DNA from 2 places in the Ammonicoccus luteus genome. Region 2 is predicted to be linked to the other one. Evidence: riboswitches for the same ligand, from Rfam matches in the RefSeq annotation. Region 2 holds a riboswitch; the other holds the start of a gene.
The links. A riboswitch is a leader RNA that binds a small molecule or an ion and turns the genes downstream of it on or off. The one in region 2 is predicted to bind thiamine pyrophosphate.

Region 1 (10,805 bases), 190 kb from region 2:
GGTGCTCTGCCCTTGAGCTACGTGCCCGAAAGCACAACGGGAATCGAACCCGCAACCTCCGTCGGAATGGTGATAACCGAATCTCTTCGGCCCGTTCGACTGCGACAACAGTGACAGATCCCTTGGCTCACCGCATCCGATTTATCGCGATCAGCCGCGCACTCCACCCGCGGGCGTCCAGGCCAACGTGCCACCCGTGAAACGCTGCGTGCACATCCACCCGCCGGACGAGGCACCGCACTCCTCGTCGCTCACCGGATAGCCGAGTCGCCCGTTCTCCCAGCCACGACGGCCCCATTCGTCACGGATCGCCCCTCGGACCCAGTGCGCTCCCGAGCGCGGCGACCAATAGAACGAACCACGCTGAAATGTCTGGAAGCAGCCGCCATCACGCAGTCCGCAGAATTCCCCGGACGTGGGATAGCCGAGCAGTCCGCGTTCATAGCCGGTGCCATTCCAAGCGGCCCCGATTGCACCACGCAACGGGTGTGCGTCGGACGCCGGTGACCAATAGAGCCGGCCGCCCTGATAAACCTGCCAACAACCACCTGCCACGAGACCGCACATTTCCGGCGAGGTCGGATAACGCAGCCAACCATTCTCCCAAGCGAGGCCACCCCAGCGCTCAAGGATGCGGCCCCGCACGAGGTGTTCCCCGGAAGCCGTCGACCAATAGAGCGACCCACCGATGAAGACCTGGAAGCAACCGCCGTCGCGCAAGCCGCAATAGCGGGCGGTTGAGGCGCTGCCATAGCGCGGGTCGAAGTCGACCGCGGTCGACCGCGAGTGGCCGCTGGCGATCACCAACCGTCCAGGAAGGGCGGGTGCAGCGACAGTGAAGGTGCCGTCAGCGGCCACGTCCGCCGTCGTGGTGCCCGACTCCGCTTCGATGCGCACGGTCGTCCCGGGCGGCAGGGAATCGTCCACCGCCACCCGACCCCGGACGCGTCCGCCCGCCGCTGCTCCCGCGGTCGGGGTGTTGAGCCACACGTCGAGGCTATGGCCGGCGGGCAGTCCGGTCAGGGCCGAGCCGAAACTGCGCCCCACGCCGTGCACCCCGGCCGAGAGGATTCCGACCGCTTTGAGGCCCGTCACCATGCCGGCACCGGAGTCACCCGCCTGTGTGGGCAGCAGGGTGCTGAAGCCATGGATCCAGCGGATATCAGCGGGGCCGTCGGGTCCACGGACGGCGTACGGACCCACCTCATCGATCGTCGAGCACTGCCACGCGCGGCTGGTGCGCCCGCTCGTGCACACCGGCGCACCCACGATCGGCGCCGCCATCCCGGTCACTCGCATGCTCCCGGGATAGCCGGCCAACGCCGGCCGCAGTCCGGGATCCGCGCCCGCATAGACGCTGAGATCGGTGCCGGGATCGGCGGCCGAGTTGGTCGGACGGCCGAACTCGGTGAAGGTGAGGGTGCCGAGGGAGTACGCGGGGTCGGTCTCCCAGCGCGCATCGCGAAGGGTCCCGTTGTCGCTGCAGTGGCCGGCGGTGATCATCGACCGGCGCCCGGCCGGATCGAATGCCGCGAAGCCGATCGAGCAGCGGGGCATGCGTGGCCCGGAGCCCCATCCCTCACCACCGAGGATGTCGGCGGTGCTTGTCGCGAGCGCTCCGGGTCGCACCTCGAGCTCGGGATTCGCGTCGGCGAGCTCGCGTGGCGTGCGGCCCGGGGACCCGTCGGCGAGAACGCCACGTGCGTCAGGGTCGACGACCGTGACCACCCAGCCGTCCACTGTCCAGGCGACCGCCAGCAGGCCGGTGCGACGATGGTCGACCTCGTCGATGAACAAGCGATCGATCCGATCGGCATCGAGATGCTGGGCGGGCCGTTCCGAGCGGGCGCCCTCGGCCACCGCGGCTCGTTCAACGGCGGCACCAGAGCCGGTCACCACCATCTCCGCGCCCTCGAGGGCGACGCCCTGATAGCCGGGGACGGTCGAGAGTTGCGCGTCGAGAACGGCGGCTTCTTCCGCCTGCCGCCCGAGCGCCAGATAGTCCGTCCAGGACAGCCCGAGATCACGCTCCACGGCTTGCCGCAGTTCTTCAGGCGGCTCCGGCGGAGTCGTGGAGGTGGTGGGCTCGTCCGCAATCGGTGGAGCCGCTTGCGCGACCGGGCCCGGCACCAGCGCGGCACCCAATCCCGTCGCGGCGCTCAACGCCGTCGCGGCAGCGACTGCAGCGAGCCGACGGCGCCACGGGAGCTGCCACCGGGCTTCGCGGGGGGAAGAAACCACGCGGCGATTCTGCCCGACGCTCCGCCGGATCCCGGGGAGGCGCTCAGGTCCGCAGAGCTGCCAGTCCGACCATCGTCTTGGCACCCACCTCGAGGCACCGCTCGTCCACATCGAACATGGGCCGGTGGAGATCGGGCCACTCGGCGACATCGACAGGACGCACGCCGAGTCGGCCGAGCGCACCCGGCACCTGCATCAGCATCTCCGAGAAGTCCTCCCCACCGAGCGACTGCTCGGTGTCGACGACGCTGCTCTCCCCGAGCAGGGCGCGACCGACCTCGGCGATGCGGCTGGCACCCTTCGGGTGGTTGACGGTGGGCGGGATGCCCTCGGCAAGTTCGACCTCGACATGCACCCCGAACGGCCCGGCCGCCTTGCGCACGAGGTCGGGCACCAGGTCGCGAGCACGGTGCCAGCCCTCGAGATCCAGCACCCGCAGGGTCCCCTCGAGAAGCCCGGTCGCCGGGATCGCGTTCGGGGCGCTGCCCGCGTCGACGTGACCCCACACGACGGAAGCGCCGGCCCGCGGGTCAGCGAGCCGCGACAGCAGGAGCGGCACCTCGGTGATGACCGCGCCCATGGCCATGACCAGATCTGCCGTGAGGTGCGGTCGTGAGCTGTGTCCGCCCGGACCGGCGAAGTGCACTTGGATCCGGTCGCACGCCGACGTGATCGGGCCGGGCCGGACGGCCACCTTCCCCACCTCGGTCCGGGGGTCGCAGTGCAGCGCGTACACCTCCCGCAAACCCAACATCCCGCCGTCGCGGATGATCTGACCGGCGCCGCCGGGGCTGGTCTCCTCGGCCGGCTGGAAGAACAGGCGCACTGCCCGCGGCAGGCGGTCCTGGTCACGCAGGCGGGACAGGACCGTGGCCGTGCCAAGGAGCAGCGCCGTGTGCACGTCGTGGCCGCAGGCGTGGGCGACGCCCGTGTTGACCGAGCGATAGGGCACGTCCTTGGTGTCGGTCAATTGCAACGCGTCGATGTCAGCGCGCAGGCCGATGCGCGGTGGGGTGCGGCGGCGGGGCGGCATGATGTCGACCCACAGCCCGGTCGGCCCCGACAGTTCCCGAGGGGTCAGCCCGAGGGCTTCGAGCACGCCCCTGATCCGGGCTGTCGTGCGGTGCTCGGCCCAGCTCGGCTCGGGGTGACGGTGCAGGTCGCGCCGCCACATGATCATGTCGTCGGCCACCTCAGCGGTTTCGGTCGCGATGAGGTCCGCCAACGATTCCTTCTCTGCCGCCAGCACCGCCGCTCGTTCGGCGGCCGCGGGATCAGAACGCGTCATTCGATTGCCAATCGGTCCACACTCGCCGCACGCTCATGACCGGAAACGTTACCCCGCCCGCTCGGAACGTGCGGAGGGCTGCTCCGGATCCGGGTCGCGAAGCGGCATGGGCACCGATCACTCCACCGCTTTCCAGGCGCCATAGCCACCGGCCAGGTGCCGGAGCGTGACCTCGAGACCGGCGAACGCGGGCCGAAGTGTTTCGAGGGCGCGACCGGACCGTACGCCGGCCGCGCAGTACAACACCACGTCACGGCCCCGCGCCTCCGGCGGCAGCGCTTCGATCCCCCGCTCCTGGATGTCGCCGAGCGGGGCGGCGATCGCCCCGGGCACCGTGCCGAGCTGTCGCTCCCAGTCCTCCCTGACATCCACGACGGCGAGCGCCAACTCACCGCTGTCCCGTCGCGCGATCAATGTCTTGAGCGCCGGCACGTCGAGCGTCTCCGCCGCGGTCGGACCGCCGACCGCACACACGAACTCCACCGGTCGGACCTCGGTCACCGGGGCGCGCTCCGGGTCCGGGAGGATCCGCATCGACCGGAAGTCCCCGGCGAGCGCGTCATGGACCAGGAGTCGCCCCAGCAGCGGTTCGCCGCGGCCCAGGATGAGCTTGAGCGCTTCGGTCGCCATCAATGTGCCGATGGTTCCGGGGAGCACACCCAGGACCCCGGCCTCCGCGCACGACGGCACGCTTGCCGGGTCGGGCGGCTCCGGGAACAGATCGCGATAGGTCGGCCCGCGACCGGCCCAGAACACCGCGAGTTGGCCGTGGAACCGCAGGATCGCGCCCCAGACGACGGGCTTGCGGAGGATCTCCGCGGCATCGGACACGAGATAGCGGGTCGCGAAGTTGTCGGTTCCGTCCAAGACCAAGTCATAGCCGGCGACGAGGTCGAGCACGTTGTCCGCGGTCAGCCGCTCGTGATGCTCGACCACTTCGACCAGCGGGTTGAGCGCCCGGACCCGGTCCGCCGCCGAGGTCACCTTGGGACGACCGATATCCGGTGTCGAGTGGATGATCTGGCGCTGAAGGTTGGACAGATCGACATCGTCGTCGTCGATCGTCCCGAGGGTCCCGACACCGGCTGCAGCGAGATATTGCATCGCCGGGGACCCGAGCCCGCCTGCCCCGACCAGCAGGACGCGGGCGTTCTTGAGGCGCCGCTGACCCTCGACGCCGACATCGGGAAGCCCGAGGTGACGCTGATAGCGCGCGATCTCGTCGGGGGTCAGCTCCGGACCGGGCTCGACGAGCGGGCCGATCGGTCCCTGCCCGCCGGCCGCGGACTCGACGGGCGGGGAAACCTGCGTACTCACGAAATCCGACCCTCCATCGGCGACGACGCCAGTGCGTGGCGGCGGCGTGGGATGCGCCCGGCACGATGAGCGAGCCGGCCGGCGGCCACTGCCTGACGCATGCCGTCGGCCATCAACTCCGGCCGCTGCGCCCGGGTGATCGCGCTCGCGACCAGGACGGCGTCACAGCCGAGTTCCATCGCCAACGCAGCCTCCGAAGCGGTCCCGATCCCGGCATCCAACACGATCGGCACGGAAGCACGCGCGCAGATCAGCTCGATGTTGTGCGGGTTGAGCACCCCGAGACCGGTGCCGATCGGCGACCCGAGTGGCATCACGGCCGTCGCACCGGCGTCTTGGAGGCGAAGGGCGGAGGCGGGGTCGTCGATGGTGTACGCGAACACCTTGAACCCTTGGTTCGCCAGTTGTTCGGTCGCCTCGAGCAGCTCAATGATGTCCGGCAGGAGCGTGTCCTCGTCGGCGATCACCTCGAGCTTGATCCAGTCGGTCTCCAGCGCCTCCCGGCCGAGTTGGGCCGTGAGCACGGCATCGCGGACCGTATAGCAGCCGGCCGTGTTCGGCAGGATCTTGATGCCGAGGCGCGTCAACATCCCGAACAGCGACTGGCCCTCGGCCGGCGAATATCGCCGCAGGGCGACGGTCGTCAGCTCGGTGCCCGAGGCGACCAGCGCGCGTTCGAGGGCCGCGAGGTCGGTGATGCCGCCGGTGCCCATGATCAGGCGCGAGGACAGGGTGACGCCGTCGATCGTCAGGGAGTCGGTCGCCACGGAGTCGGTCGTGTGGCTGTCGGTGGCACCGGTGAGAACGTCGGTCATCCGCCCTGCACCGCCTCCACGACCTCGACCTCCGCACCCGGTTCGAGGGTCGTGGTCGCCCAACGGCTCCGGGGCACGACGGCTCCGTCGACCGCCACCGCCAGTCCCAGCGCGGCGCCGTCGGGCGTGCGCCCGTCCGCACCGACCTCCTTCGCGGTGAGCGTCCGCACCAGGTCGCGCACGGTCGCGCCCTGGGTGAGGTCGGCGGGTTGGCCGTTCACTGTGTACGTCATCGTGCTTCCTTCCTACACCACGCGACCCGTCGGGAACGCGTTCTCAGGCAGTGCGGTCGTGACCGACCGCGGTGGTCAACAGGCGCGCGGGGTCCACCGCGGCCAGATGGTCGTGGTCATCCACAGCGGTGGTGCCGCAGACCAGGTCGGCGGTGAGCCGCGAGCCGAGCGCGGTGAGCAGGATGCCGTGGCGGAAGTAGCCCGCCGACAGCACCAACCCCGGCGCGACCTCGCCGATCAGCGGGATGTCGTCGGGTGAACCAGGCCTCGCCCGGGCGACCGCTTCGACGAACTCAGCCTCCAGCAGCCCGGGGACCAGCGTCCCGCCGTCGCGGAGCAACCGCCAGATCCCGCCGGCGCTCGGAGCGGCGAGACCGTCCTCTCGGCTGGTCGCACCGATGACGACATGGCCATCGCTGCGGGGGACGAGATAGACCGGCACGCCGTGGACCAGCCCGCGGATCGTGTGCCCGAGCAGGTGGGTGTCGCTGGGGCCGAGCAGGTGGGGCGGAATCGCGACCTTGAGCACGTCGCCGAAGACCGGGCGGACCGGGGCGTACGCCTGGGGCGGGAGCCCCTCGATTCCGCTCAGGCCGACGCCGGGTGCGAGCACCAGCTTGTCAGCGGACTCGGCTCGCCCGCTCTCCAGCCGGACCGACCAACCATCGCCCTGCGCTGCCACGGCCGTGACCGGTTCAATAATCAGACGCCGAGGATCGTGACGAAGGGCGGCGTCGAGCAGCGTCCGGACCAGCTGCCGCGGATCCACGCGATGATCGTCCGGGGTCCGGAAGCCCGCCGCGATGCGCGGGCCGACCGCCGGTTCGAGCCGGCGTACCTCCCGGCCGCTCAACTCCTCCACCGCCATCCCGTGCCGGTGCTGCACCTCCGCGAGCAGCGCGAGGGTGTCCCGGTCCGCACGGTCCGCGGCGAGCACCAGCGTGCCGACGGTCTCGTGGCCGGTGGGGAGTTCGCTGTCCCCGGCGAGTTCAGTGATGAAGGTCGGATATTCCGCAGCCGAGGCGAGCATGAGCGGATAGAGGGCCGCCTGGCCGTGCTGCACCTCGCTGATGGCCGCCAACATCCCGCCCGCCGCGTGGGTCGCGCCCATGCCGGGGGTCGGGTCGCAGAGCACGACATCGACTCCGCGCCTGCGCAGACGCCACGCGGTGGCGGCGCCGATAACGCCTGCCCCGACCACGATGACTCGCACTGGATTCCCTCCTTGCGTCGGCATGACCCGCATCAAGTTCGAGTGGTCGGTGCGGCGTGCACCCTCTCAGCCCGCGCCCGGGCTCCCACGGAAAACCCCAGTGTAGGCGGAGCAGGAAACGGGTCGGGCCGCCACCGGGGATACTGCTGGGTATGGCAGACGATCACCACGGCGGCGAGCTCGACGAGATGACGGCACGCACCAAGGCGCTCGAGGAACAGTTGGTCGCCCGGGGTCTGGTCGACCCGGCGGCACTCGACCGGATCGTGGAGCGCTATGAGCACGAGATCGGCCCACACAACGGCGCCCGCGTGGTCGCGCGGTCGTGGCTGGATCCGGAGTTCCGGGCGTGGCTCGAGCGGGACGCGACGGCGGCGGTGGCGTCGATGGGGTACGCCGGCCGGCAGGGCGAGCACCTCGTGGCCGTGTGGAACACCGACCAGGTCCACAACCTCGTGGTCTGCACGCTCTGCTCCTGTTATCCGTGGCCGGTGTTGGGGCTGCCGCCGGTCTGGTACAAGTCCCCCGCCTATCGGGCGAAGGCTGTGCGGGACCCCCGCGGGGTGCTGGCGGACTTCGGGCACACGCTGCCGGACCACACCCAGATCCGGGTCTGGGACTCCACCGCGGAGGTCCGCTATCTCGTGATCCCGGAACGCCCCGCTGGCACCGACGGGCTCGGCGAGGAGGAACTCGCGGCACTCGTGACCCGGGACTCGATGATCGGGACCGATCCCCTCACGGGAGGCGGCTCGTGAACGGCGTCCATGATCTGGGCGGGATGCACGGCTTCGGACCGGTTATCCCCGAACCCGACGAGCCGGTGTTCCATGCCGACTGGGAACGACGGGTGCTGGCGCTCGTCCTGGCCATCGGCGCGTTGGGGCGCTGGAATATCGACCAGAACCGGCACACCCGCGAGTCGCTGCCGCCGGCGACCTATCTGGGCAGCAGCTATTACCGGATCTGGTTGCTCGCGCTGCTCGACAATCTCGCGGCCACGCGCCTGCTCGACGACGACGCGACCACTGCTCTGTCGTGGTCGCAGATCGATGCCGGTCTGCGCTCGGGCACGCCCTATGACCGCCCGACCGAGCGGCCCGCGAGATTCTCGATCGGCCAGACCGTGCGTACGCGCACCATCAATCCGCCCGGACACACTCGCCTGCCCCGGTATGCCCGCGGGAAGGTCGGCCGAATCGTGCTGTGGCACGGCGGACATGTCTTCCCAGACCGCAACGCCGTGCCGGTCGGCGAACGGGGGCCGGGGACGGGTGAGCAGTTGTACACGGTCGAGTTCACCGGCACCGAGCTCTGGGGGCCCGACGCGGACCCGCGGCTGCGGGTGTCGATCGATGCCTTCGAGCCCTATCTGGAGGCGCTGTGACCGACTGGACGACCGATCGCCCGACCTTCGACGAGCCCTGGCAGGCCAGGATTTTCGCGCTCGCCGTGCAGCTCAACGAGACCGGCGTCTTCGAGTGGTCCGAGTTTGCCGCGGCGCTGGGCGCCCGACTCGCCGGCAGCGCGGACAGGACGGGCGCGGACTACTACCGGTGCTGGCACGCGGCGCTGACCGACGTCCTGGGAGTGCGGGGTTTGCTCCCCGGCACCGAGTGAACCGGTGACCGGCGTGGCGGGGTGGGGCATCGACGGTGCGCGGTGATCAAAGAACCTGAGCGACGAGCGTCTCGGCAGCGTCGACGATGCCGACGGTCTCCGCCTGCCAATTCGGCTCCTGGGAGCGATAGGGCCCGGTGGCGAGCGAGATGATGACGGCGGCCGCCCGCAGGCGCAGCTCGATCGGGTTCACTCGTTCGTCGAACACCGGCACCCAGGTCGCGAGCAACTGCCGGACCCGTGCCGCCTGCTCCGCATTCATGCGCTGGACCGTCGACAAGTGCGCGATCAGGCACGCGAGATCGTCGGCGCGGTTCCCGGGACCGGCCGTGTCGACGTCCAGCAGCCCACAGATCTGACCGCCGGCGACATGGACCTGGCCCTCGTGGAAGTCGCCATGTGTCGGCTCATTGCCATGCGGGATCGGCGCCAGACCCTGTTCGATCTCGCGGCACAACCAGCTGAGCCTGGGCTCGAGCGTGGGCATGGCTGTGCTGACGATCCGCGTGTAGTGCCGCACCGCATCCGACCACGGTGGCCGTCGCGGCAGCGATGCCACCTGTCGAGGCATCGAATCGAGCACCCAGATCAGCTGCTCGGCCGTGCAGGGCGGGACCGGGTCGAAGATCGCCCGACTCAGCGGCTTCCCGGGCAGCTCGTCGAGCACCAGCAGGCAGTCAGGCGTAGCGAGCGCGACGCGCGGGGCCGGCACCCCCGCCTGTCGCAGCAACTCGTGGCGCCGCTTCACCTCGCCGAACAGCGCCTCACGCAGGACTTTGATATAGAACACCGTCCGCCCGAACCCCTGCCCCGGGTCCGGAAGCACCGTCGCCCGCAGGACCGCACGGCGCCGCGGACGATAGCCGATCATCCTGAGCCGCACCTGGTCGGGCCGCAGACGCAAGCCCAGCACAGGCGAGAGCAACTCGGCCACGGACTCGGGATAGGCCGCCCGCGGCAGACCTGGCAGGTCGGGATCCTTCGGATAAAGCCACACCACCGCCTCGCGGTCACCGTCGCCGAAGATCTCGGCGCGCTCGTCGGTTCGCGTCCGGCCGTGTGCGCGCGCACTCACCCCCAGCAGCTCGTTGCGCCGCCCGAACGGCCAGTCGACCACCGCGCCATAGGTGGCGGTGGTCGACCGGTTCGGGTTGGCATCGACGTGATCGAGGGACCAGGACACGAGCCTGCCGCCCGCGTGCTGGACGGCGGCAGCGAGCAAGGGGGCCACTTGGCCTGTGGTCAACAGACGTGATCCGTCGGCGTCCGGCCCCATGCCCCCCATGGCCCTCCTTCAGATGAGCATGCCGATCTTGTCATAGACGGCCTTCGTGGTGGCGTACGCCACAGTGCGCGCCTTCTCGGCTCCGCGGTCGAGGAGGCGTTCCAGCTCTGCGCGATCATCGAGCAACTCCAACGCCCGCGCCCGGATCGGTGAGACCTCATCGGCGACCGCCTCCGCCACGGCGACCTTGAGGTGACCGTAGAGTTTGCCGTCGAATTCCTCGACCAGCTGCGGAACCGGCGTACCCGAAATCGCCGACAGAATCGACAGCAGATTCGAGACCCCCGGCTTGTTCTCGAAGTCGTAGGTGATCTCCGAGCCCGAGTCCGTGACGGCGGACTTGAACTTCTTGGTGTTCTTCTTGGGGTCGTCGAGGAGGTTGATCAGGCCATTCGGCGAGGCCGCCGACTTCGACATCTTGGCCGTCGGCTCCTGCAGGTCCTGGATCTTGCCGACGGACGCAAGGATGTGCGCGTCGGGGACGACGAACGTGTCGCCGTAGCGCGCGTTGAACCGCTCCGCCAGGTCGCGCGTGAGTTCCAGATGCTGACGCTGGTCCTCGCCCACCGGAACCTTGTCGGCCTGATAGATGAGGATGTCGGCCGCCATGAGGATCGGATAGGTGAACAGCCCGACGTTGGTGGTGTCGACGCCGCGCTTGGCGGACTTGTCCTTGAACTGGGTCATGCGGGATGCCTGACCGAAACCGGTCATGCAGGCGAGCGTCCACATCAACTGGGTGTGCTCGGGGATCTGCGACTGCACGAACACCACCGACCGGTCCGGGTCGATG
Region 2 (10,805 bases):
GAGTGCTGCCGGACGGGACCTCCCGGAGAGGAACTGGGGAATGTTCCGGGGCTCGGCTTGGATGGAGCGCATTGGCAAGTGCTTGGGGGAGTCTCGGGTCAGCTGGTTTTGCGACCGGGATTTGCTTGTCAAGGTCACAAGCCGCGCTCGCGGGGACGCCGGGGGGCATAGATCCCCGCGAGTGCGCGGTTCTGTTCCGACATTCCGCCCTTTCGTCAGCGGCACGCCACCCGGTCCACGCCCGCCGAGGGCAGCCTGAATACTGACGCCATGCGGATGAAACATGCGGCACGCGTCGCCGGCTGGGTGACCGCCGGTGCCGGCCTCGGGGTGGGTGCGTTGGCGGGATACACGGCGTGGACGCTGAACTCGGCCAGGCGCCCGTGGCCGCCCTATACCTTCACTCCGTTCGAGATCGGCCTCCCGACCGAGGACGTGACGTTCACTGCCGACGACGGCGTAGAGATCGCCGGCTGGTGGCTGGACGATCCGCAGGCCGACACGGTGGTCATCTGCTGTCACGGCCACCGCGGGAACAAGGCGGACATGCTCGGCATCGGTCCCGGCCTGCATCGCAAGGGCCACAGCGTCCTGCTCTTCGACTTCCGCGGCAACGGCGAGTCGGGCGACGGTCCGCAGTCGCTCGCGCATCACGAGCAGCGGGACCTGAGCGCCGCCCTCGACTATGTACGCCGCAGACGTCCCGACGCACGCATCGCCGTCGTCGCCTTCTCGATGGGCGCCTCCACGGCGATCCTCACCGCCGCCGCCGACCAACGGATCGAGGCGCTCGTGCTCGACTCGCCGTTCGCGACGATGAGCGACGTGATCGCCGCCAACTATCGGCGCTATCGGCTGCCGTCGGAACCCCTGTTGCCGGTCGCCGACCTCGTGAACCGGCTGCGTTATGGCTATCGGTTCGCACAGGTCCGGCCGCTGGAGATGATCGCCGCACTGGGACCGCGGCCGATCCTGCTGCTGCACGGCACCGCGGATCGTGTCATTCCCTATGAGCATGCGGTCCAATTGGCGGAGGCCGCCACCTCCGGCACGGTCGAGCTCGTCACGTTCGAGGGCGTCGACCACTGCGGTGGCTATTTCGCGGACCGGCCGGCGTACATCGATCGCGTCGCCGACTTTCTCGACCGCTCACTGGACGCTGGACGCGTCCTCCCGGGGGAGTGACTGCTGGATCGCGACATAGTGCCGCTCCAGCGCCGGATAGTAGTCGTCCCACAGGACATCGTCGGGATTCCGCCCGCGGAGATAGGTCGAGAGGCGGTCGAGATAGTACTCCCACCCGGGGCCGATGCTCGGCACCGATTCCGGGTCGGTGATGATGTGGTTGAGCGTGAAATGCGTGTCGCCCGTGGCCGATTTCTCGAGCTCGACGATGAGGTTCCACGAGCCGAAGTCGGTGTCGGACGTGACGTGGAGGACCCGCGGAGGTTCGCACCGCTTGAGGTCATAGCGCAAAGGAGTGGCGTTCTCCTCGCCCTCCGCGTTCATCGTGAACATCACGAACCCGTCCGCCGGGTCCCCGGTCCAGAAGCCGAACCAGTGGGCGCTGCGCTCCGGGTCGGTCACGGAGGCCCACACCTCGGTCATCGAGTCCTTGAACGTCCGGGTGAAAACCAGCGCGCTACCCTCGGGGCGAACGCGATGAAATCCAGTGGGAATGGGCATCGGTGCCTCCGGGTCACTACTTGTCTGTCCCCATCTTGTGCCAACCGCCGGGGGTTGCCAAGGGTGTGGCAGGGATCGCAGGCAGACTGTGACCATGAGCGCGACGAGAATCCTGTTCGGCCTGTGGCTCATGGCTGTTGCCGGGTTCGTCATCCTCTGGGTCTGGGCGCTGCTCACGATGCCCGATCGGGTGCCCGTGCACACCGATTGGACCGGGACCGCCACCCGATGGGGCAGCAGGTGGGAACTGCTCGGTGTGCTCGGCGGTGCCGCGCTGCTGACGGTGGCACTCCCCGTCTGGCTCGGCGGCTGGATCCGGCGGGGCGGCAGCCTCACCCACGTGAACGTCCCGCACAAGAAGTGGTGGCTCGAGACGCGCGAGCGGGAGCAGGAACTGCGCGACAAGCTCGCGGCCGACATGCTGGTGATCTCACTGCTCACGGTCGTGCTCTTTCTCGGTGTGCTCGCGGGGGCACTGGCCCAAGCGACGGCCGAAACGGCGGAAGCGCCTGCCTGGTCCGCCTGGACGATGTGGGCGACGCTGGGTGCGCTGATCGTCTATGCGGTGATCGCCGGCACGATGCGCTACAGGCCGACCCGGTGACCGGGTCGTGCCCTTCTTCTGCGGGCGCGACGTTCACGTGATGTGATCGAGGGTGAGCCGCACCCGCACACCGAGGAGGACCCCGTGACCTATCCCGCGTACCAACTCGTCGACAAGGGCCAACCCGCCCGGCGCGTCGAACTCACCGACGCCGACCTGCCGGAGGGGGACGTGACGGTCGATATCGCATACTCCTCCCTCAACTTCAAGGACGGCCTCGCCGTCACCGGCAAGGGCCGCATCGCCCGGAGCCTGCCCATGGTGTGCGGCATCGACCTCGCAGGCACCGTCGCCCGGTCCGACTCGGTGGACTGGCAGCCGGGCGACGAGGTCGTGCTGACGGGGTGGGGGCTGTCGGAGGGCCATCCCGGGGGCTACACGACCCGCCAGCGCGTCCGGTCCGACTGGCTCGTCGCGCGCCCCGAGGGCCTGTCGCTGCAGCAGACGATGGCGGTCGGGACCGCCGGGTTCACTGCGATGCTGGCGGTGCTGGCACTGGAGGATGCGGGGGTGCGCCCCGACTCAGGTCCCGTGCTCGTCACCGGCGCGGGCGGCGGCGTCGGCAGCGTGGCGGTGGCCGTGCTGGCCAAGCTCGGGTTCGAGGTCGAGGCCGCCACCGGCCGTGCAGAGACCCACGACTATCTCCGCGGCCTCGGGGCCAGTGGGATCGTCGATCGCGCCGAACTCACCGGGGAGGGGAAGCCGCTCGGGTCGGAGCGCTGGGCAGGTGCGGTCGACACCGTCGGCTCCACCACGCTGGCCAACGTGCTGAGCCAGATCCGGCGTGCCGGCGCGGTGGCGGCGTGCGGTCTCGCAGGCGGTCATGACCTGCCGACGACCGTGATGCCGTTCATCCTGCGGGGTGTCTCGCTGCTGGGGATCGACTCGGTGATGTGCCCCATGCCGCGTCGGCGGCAGGCATGGCAGCGGCTCGGCGAGGACCTGTCCACCGACACCCTCGATGCAATGACCGAGGTGCACGGGTTCGACGAAATCCCCGAGCTCGCCGAGCGGATCCTCGCCGGTCAGACCCGGGGCCGTGTCGTCATCACCCTTCCATGACGCGACTGCCGACCGCCTGGCGTCACCTCGTGTGGGACATGGGCGGGACGATGATCGATACCTATCCCCAGGTCGACCATGCCCTCTATCGCGTCTGTCGCGTGCACGGCTGCGAGATCGACGACGGGGAGATCTCCCGCCTCACTCGTGTGTCGATCGCGGAGGCGGGGGAGGAGTTGGCGCGGCGGTGCGGCATCCCGGTGCGGGAGTTCGTGACGGCGTACGCGCGGCTGAAGCAGGGCTGGAAGACCGATCCCCCGCCGGTCATGGAGGGGGCCCGGCAACTGTTGGCGGCCGTCCGTGAGCGGGGCGGGCTGAACCTGGTCGTGACCCATCGCGATCGCGAGAGCGCCGAGGATCTGCTGGCCGCGCACCGGCTCGAGGTGGACGACATGATCTGCGCGCCGGACGGCTTTCCGCGCAAGCCGGACCCCACGATGCACCACTTGGTGGTGGAGCAGAACGGACTGAATCCAGGCGAGTGCCTGGCCGTGGGGGATCGGGCGATCGATTCGGTGGCGGCGGGTCGCGCCGGCCTCCCCTGGGTGCTGCTGGTGACGCCCGGGTTGCCGGTGCCCCGGGTGGAGGGCGAAGGAACGGTGATCCACCGGCTCGCCGAGTTGCTGGAGTGACCGTCAGTCGTCAGCGGCGCCCTTGTCGCGTTTCGTGGTCTTGCGGAAACGCTGCTGGGCGCCCTGCTTGGTGAGCCCATAGATGGCGCCGATCTTGCTCCACGACGTGCCGCGTTCGCGGGCGGAGCGCACTTGGGCGAGCTCGAGTTCCTCGGCCAGTTGCCGGATGCGCTGGGCCGTCGCGATGCGCTGCTGCGGATCGGTGGTTTCGTCGAGCTCGGCGAGAGCCGCCCTCATGCGTTCTCCCGGCGTGTGCGTCTCCATGACCGAATCATAGGTCTGGGTGATAGGCATGGATCGAGCCGAGCGAAGGGGACACAGATGACCGAGGCGATCGAACAGTGGCAGGAGTTCCGGCGGACCCGCGAGGCGGAGCTCGCGCAGCCGAGGGGATGGCTGACTCTGTCGGGCTTCGAGTGGCTGTCCGAGACACCGACCGAGTTCGACGGCCTGCCCGGCCGCTGGTCCACCGACGGCACCGATGCCTTCCTCGATGCGACGGCCACCGATGGGCTGACCGAGAACGGCGAGATCGTCGACGGCCGCTCCGTTCGGACGGTGGCCGAGACGAGCCGGGTGCCGTGGATCGAGCACGGTGACACCGAGATCGAGCTCCTGCGCCGCGGTGGGCGCCTGGCGATCCGGATGCGCAACGAGACGTCGGCGCACCGGGAAGCGTTCGCCGGTGTGCCCACCTTCGACTATGACCCCGACTGGGTCGTCACCGCCCGCTTCGAGCCCTATCCCGCCGGCCGGAAGGTCGACGTGGCGACCCACAAGCCGGAGCTGCGGCAACAGCTCCCGGCGATGGGCGAGGTCGTCTTCACTCTCGACGGCGAGGAACAGCGCCTGATCGCGACCAACATCAAGACCGGGCTCAGCATCGAGTTCCACGATCCGACCAACGGCACCGAGACCGAAGCGTGGCGCCAGCTCAAGTTCGACGATCCCGATGCCGACGGCAACGTCACCCTCGACTTCAACCGCACGATCAACATGTGGTTCGTGTTCACCGACCACGCCACCTGCCCCAGGCCCGTGGACGGCAACACGATCACCGTGCCCGTGCGGGCCGGGGAGAAGAAGGCGCACCGCTTCGAGTCGTGAGGATTCCTTCGCTAGGGTGTGCGGCAGTTACCCACACGGGGGCCTTCGGCAGGAGGCTGAGATCGGGCTGACGCCGCCCGGACCGTCGAACCTGTCCGGGTCATGCCGGCGAAGGAAGTGAGGAATCTCATGGACGAGATCCATCCCCAGCACCGCCTCCACCACCTCGATGAGGACGGCCTCCGCGTCCCTGTCACAGCCATCTCCCTGGCCGCGTCGCCCGATGGCGAGATCAATCCCGACGTGCACGTCTATCGCACCGCCGGTCCGGGCAGCGACCCAACCGTCGGTCTGGCGCCCCGGCGTGCGGAGTGGATCGCCGCACGCGGGGACGTCGAGGAGTACGCGGGTCGCGAGCGCACCCTGGCCGACGACGGCCGGGCGGCGGTTCGCCGCGGCGAGGCCTCCCAGGCGTGGCGGGGCGAGAGGCGTACGCCGCTGCGCGCCCGCGAGGGGCGCACGGTGACGCAGATGCACTATGCGCGCCGCGGCGAGATCACCCCCGAGATGCAGTTCATCGCACTGCGCGAGAACGTCGACGTCGAGCTCGTGCGAGCCGAGGTGGCCGCCGGCCGGGCGATCATCCCGGCGAACATCAACCATCCCGAGTCCGAGCCGATGATCATCGGCCGACGGTTCCTGACCAAGGTGAACGCCAACATCGGCAACTCCGCGATCACCTCGTCGATCGCCGAGGAGGTCGAGAAGCTCACCTGGGCGACCCGATGGGGCGCCGACACCGTCATGGACCTCTCCACCGGTGACGACATCCACACCACCCGCGAGTGGATCATGCGCAACTCGCCGGTCCCGATCGGCACCGTGCCGATCTATCAGGCTCTGGAAAAGGTGAATGGCGAGGCCGACAAGCTGACCTGGGAGATCTTCCGCGACACCGTGATAGAGCAGGCCGAGCAGGGCGTGGACTATATGACCATCCACGCCGGAGTCCTGCTGCGCTATGTCCCGCTCACCGCCGATCGCGTGACCGGCATCGTGTCCCGCGGCGGGTCGATCATGGCCGGCTGGTGCCTCGCCCACCACCGCGAGTCGTTCCTCTATGAGAACTTCGACGAGCTGTGTGAGATCTTCGCGCAGTACGACGTCGCGTTCTCCCTCGGCGACGGGCTCCGGCCCGGCTCGGTCGCCGACGCCAACGACGAAGCACAGCTCTCGGAGCTCCGGACGCTGGCGGAGTTGACGCAGCGGGCGTGGGCGTACGACGTCCAGGTGATGGTCGAGGGCCCGGGCCACGTCCCGCTCGACCTGGTCGAGGAGAACGTCCGGCTGCAGCAGGAGTGGTGCCACGGGGCGCCGTTCTATACGCTCGGCCCGCTCGTCACCGACATCGCGCCCGGCTATGACCACATCACCTCCGCCATCGGCGCCGCGGTCATCGCCCAGCACGGCACGGCGATGCTCTGCTATGTCACGCCGAAGGAGCACCTCGGGCTGCCCAACCGGGACGACGTGAAGGTGGGGGTGATCACCTACAAGATCGCCGCCCACGCCGCCGACGTCGCCAAGGGCCACCCGGGTGCCCGGACGCGGGACGACGCGCTGTCGAAGGCCCGGTTCGAGTTCCGCTGGCACGATCAGTTCGCGCTGGCCCTCGACCCGGAGACGGCGATCGCCTATCACGACGAGACCCTCCCGGCCGAGCCCGCGAAGACCGCGCACTTCTGTTCGATGTGCGGTCCGAAGTTCTGCTCCATGCGGATCAGCCAGGACATCCGGGACGCCTATCCCGCCGAACTCCGCGAGGGCATGGCGCAGAAGTCCAAACAGTTCGTCGAACTCGGCAAGCGAGTCTATCTCGAAGCGGGCGAGGTGGCTGAACTGACGGAAACGGAGTTGGCGGACCAACAGTCCGAGCGCGTCTGACCCCGCGGGCCGGGTCTTCGGCAGGCCCGGCGGCCGTCGAATGCCCCGCGACCGCGCATTATGCGCAGTCGCGGGGTCACGGCATGTCGGCCGTCGGGCCAGAACCCTCCACGCAGCGGGGCCGTCTTGATGGGCGTGAACCGAGGAGGATCAATGCCCCAGCCCACCCGAGCATCCGCCCGCCCCCGCCGGACCCTGCGACTCGCCCTCGTCCTGCCTCTGGCGGGCGCGGTCTTCGCCACCGGCTGCACGACGATCGGCACCACCGGGCCTGCCTATTCCGAGCAGGACGGTGGCGCCGCACCCGTCCAGCCCTATCCGGTGGACCGGGCCACCCAGGAACCCGGGTCGCCGGTCACCCCGCGCGGGCCGGACCAGAACCCGACCGTCGACACCCGGGAGGACAACAAGTCCACGTTCGCGCTCGACGTCGACACCGGCTCGTTCACCCGGGCCCGGGCGCAGCTCAACTCCGGCAGCCGTCCGGTCGCGAGCGAGGTCCGCACGGAAGAGTTCATCAACTATCTCAACCAGGGCTATGCACCACCGGCCGACGGTCTGAACGTGCACATCGACGGAACGTCCGTGCCCTGGCTGGAAGCCCGGGACACCCGTGTGATCCGCGTCGGCGTTCAGGCCGCGGTCGTCGATCAGGCCGCCCGGCCGCGGGCGAATCTCACCTTCGTCATCGACGTCTCCGGCTCCATGCAGGGCCCGGAGCGGCTCGACCTCGTGAAGTCCTCGCTCCACCAGCTCGTCGACTCTCTGCGGCCGGACGACTCGGTCGCGATCGTGGTCTATTCCGACAACACCCGCGTGGTGCTCCCGCGGACGGAAGCCCGCAACGGCAGCCGCATCAAGGGCGTCGTCGACGACCTGGACACCGAGGGCTCGACCAACGCCGAGGCCGGGCTGAAGCTCGGTTATGAGACGGCGTTGAAGAACCGGGTCGACGGCGAGCTCAACCGCGTGGTCCTGCTCTCCGATGGCGTGGCGAACGTCGGCAACACCGGGCCCGAGGCGATCCTCGACACGATCGGCAGGGCCGCCCAGCAGCAGGTCGATCTGGTCACGGTGGGGTTCGGCCTCGGGTCCTACAACGACGAGCTCATGGAGCAGCTCGCGAACCGGGGCAACGGCTTCCATGCGTACGTCGACAACGACAACGAAGCCCGCCGCATCTTCACCCAGAACCTCACCGGCACCCTCGTCGTCACGGCCCGCGACGCCAAGGCGCAGGTCGAGTTCGATCCCGACCAGGTCGCGACCTATCGGCTGCTCGGCTATGAGAACCGCGACGTGCCCGACGACGATTTCCGCAACGATGAGGTCGACGGTGGCGAGTTGGGCGCCGGGCATGCGGCGACGGCGGTCTATGAGATTCGGGTACGCCCCCACGCCGCTCCGGTGCGGCCCATGGTGACCGCCACCGTGCGCTATCTGCACCCGGACACCCGCGAACCGATCGAGCGGCGGGCCGGGCTGATGAACTTCATGCTCGCGCCCAGCCCCGACGCCGCCGACCCCCATCTGCATGCCACGGTCGTCGCCGCGAGCCTGGCCGAGGAACTCCGGGGCGGGCCGTGGGCCGAGCACCGGACGTTCCCGCAGATCGCGGTGGACGCGACAGCAGCCGCGGCCCGGGTGCCGGATCCGTCGATCCGCGAGCTTGCCGAGGTGGCGCATTCGGCGACTCGATAGGTCGGCCCAAGCGTCGCTCCCGGCCCGTGCGCTTGGTCGGCTGGGTCGGCTGGCTACTCTGGAACGGTCAAAAAACCAGCCGACATAGGGACACATGGGACGATGTGTGCCCGGAAAGCTCAAGCCTGTGAGTGGAATGTGCGGAGAAGTCCGCTTCGACAACGAGCCCGTGGACATCGAGGCCGTCCGGAGGATGACCGACCGGATGGCCGCGCGCGGCCCGGACGGGGCGGGTTTCCACGCACGAAGTCGCTGGGCGCTGGGCTATCGACGCCGCGCGGTCATCGATCTCACCGAGCGCGGCGCCCAACCGATGGTGGATTCACAGCTCGGCCTGGCATGGGTGTTCAGCGGATGCGTCTTCAACCACCAGGACCTCCGGCGCGAGCTGGAGAAGGTGGGTTACAAGTTCTTCTCCCACGCCGACTCCGAGGTGATCGGCAAGGCCTATCACCACTGGGGCATGGACTTCGTCGAGAAGCTGCGCGGCATGTTCGCGATCGCCCTCGTCGAGACCGACTCCGGCCGTGTCGTCCTGGCGCGCGACCGGTTCGGCGCCAAGCCGCTCTATCTCTCCGAGGGGCCCGGCCGGCTCCGCTTCGCCTCCAGCCTCCAGGCGTTGCTCGAGGCCGGCGACGTCGACACGAGTCTGGACCGGGTGGCGCTGCACCACTACTTCTCGTTCCATGCGGTCGTCCCGGCGCCCCGCACGGTCTTCAACGGCATCCGCAAGCTGCCGCCGGCGACCATCCGGCGCTATGAGCGCGACGGCCAGGTCACCGAGCGACGCTATTGGGACCCGCCCTATGCCCGCGACCCGGAGAAGGCGGACTGGTCGACCGAGCAGTGGCAGGACGCGCTGCTGGGTTCCCTCCGCGAGGCGGTCCGTCTGCAGATGGTCGCGGACGTGCCGGTCGGCGTGCTCCTCTCCGGTGGATTCGACTCCAGCCTGATCGTCGCCCTGCTCGCCGAGCGCGGCCACAGCAACCTCAAGACCTTCTCCATCGGCTTCGACGCGGCATCGGGGGAGACGGGGGACGAGTATGCGTATTCGAATCTCGTGGCCGAGACCTTCGGCACCGATCACCGCCGCATCCACATCGACACCAGCCGGCTCGAGCCGGCGGTGCTGCCGTCGATCCGCGCGATGAGCGAGCCGATGGTCAGCCACGACTGCGTCGCGTTCCACCTGCTGTCCGAGGAGGTGTCCCAGCACGTCCGCGTGGTGCAGTCGGGTCAGGGTGCGGACGAGGTGCTGGCGGGTTATGGCTGGTATCCGCCGCTGTTGGACGTGCCCTTGGACGAGGCCACGGAGGCGTACTCCAAGGTCTTCTTCGACCGCGACCACCAGCGGATCAACAACCTGCTCGAGCCGGCGTACCGGCTGGGTTATGACCCATCGTGGGCGTACGCCGAAGCGCACCTCACCGCCGAGGGCGCCCAGACCTCCGTGGACGCAGCCCTGCGCCTGGACTCCCAGACGATGCTCGTCGAGGACCCGGGCAAGCGGGTCGACAACATGACGATGGCGTGGGGTCTGGAGGCGCGGATGCCGTTCCTCGACCACGAGTTCGTCGAGCTCGCGGCCGCGTGTCCACCGGAGTTGAAGCTCGCCGGCGGCGGCAAGGGCGTCCTCAAGGACGCCGCACGGGGCCTGGTTCCCGACGCCGTCATCGACCGCACCAAGGGCCACTTCCCGGTCCCGGGCATCCGGCACCTGTCGGGAGGGCTGCTCGATCTCGTGCACGATGCGCTGGACTCGCAGGTCGCGCGGTATCGCGGGCTCTATCGTCGGGAGGCGTTGGAAGAGTTGTACGCAGACCCCAACGCCCACCGCACCGCGCTCGATGCCAACACCTTGTGGCAGGTCGCGACGCTGGAACTGTGGCTGCAGGAGTTGGGCCGCTGACAGGAGTTGATCGATGGACTTGTTCGGCCGGCCGACCAGGGGCGCATCGGTTTCTCCGGACGGGAGCGCCTTTGCGCACATCATCGAGGTGGACGGCTATCCGCGGGCGGTCCAGCGCTATCTGACTCGCACGGATGCCACCTCGGCTCCGCAGGTGAGCACCTCGCGCTTCGTGAAGCTGCCGGTGCAGGGGCCGGTGCGCAAGGTCATCCATTCCCCC

Region 1: it holds a riboswitch for thiamine pyrophosphate, as region 2 does, so the genes downstream of both, thiO (glycine oxidase ThiO) here and thiC (phosphomethylpyrimidine synthase ThiC) in region 2, are expected to answer to the same signal.

What each region holds. Positions count from the first base shown of each region.
Region 1 is NZ_JBNZCI010000005.1:2,052-12,856, forward strand. Features, by position in the region: gene ACQ260_RS12155 (hypothetical protein) at 151-2,241, opposite strand; gene ACQ260_RS12160 (amidohydrolase) at 2,285-3,529, opposite strand; gene moeB (molybdopterin-synthase adenylyltransferase MoeB) at 3,647-4,846, opposite strand; gene ACQ260_RS12170 (thiazole synthase) at 4,843-5,661, opposite strand; gene thiS (sulfur carrier protein ThiS) at 5,658-5,894, opposite strand; gene thiO (glycine oxidase ThiO) at 5,938-7,107, opposite strand; TPP riboswitch at 7,100-7,206, opposite strand; gene nthA (nitrile hydratase subunit alpha) at 7,260-7,865, shown strand; gene nthB (nitrile hydratase subunit beta) at 7,862-8,494, shown strand; gene ACQ260_RS12195 (nitrile hydratase accessory protein) at 8,491-8,727, shown strand; gene ACQ260_RS12200 (phosphotransferase) at 8,774-10,012, opposite strand; gene trpS (tryptophan--tRNA ligase) at 10,022-10,805, opposite strand, start outside.
Region 2 is NZ_JBNZCI010000005.1:188,067-198,871, reverse strand. Features, by position in the region: gene ACQ260_RS13080 (alpha/beta hydrolase) at 271-1,185, shown strand; gene ACQ260_RS13075 (SRPBCC domain-containing protein) at 1,150-1,686, opposite strand; gene ACQ260_RS13070 (DUF1648 domain-containing protein) at 1,781-2,290, shown strand; gene acuI (acrylyl-CoA reductase (NADPH)) at 2,375-3,352, shown strand; gene ACQ260_RS13060 (HAD family hydrolase) at 3,349-3,984, shown strand; gene ACQ260_RS13055 (hypothetical protein) at 3,988-4,248, opposite strand; gene ACQ260_RS13050 (DUF1684 domain-containing protein) at 4,306-5,091, shown strand; TPP riboswitch at 5,117-5,225, shown strand; gene thiC (phosphomethylpyrimidine synthase ThiC) at 5,221-6,975, shown strand; gene ACQ260_RS13040 (vWA domain-containing protein) at 7,129-8,676, shown strand; gene ACQ260_RS13035 (N-acetylglutaminylglutamine amidotransferase) at 8,813-10,585, shown strand; gene ACQ260_RS13030 (alpha/beta hydrolase family protein) at 10,599-10,805, shown strand, end outside.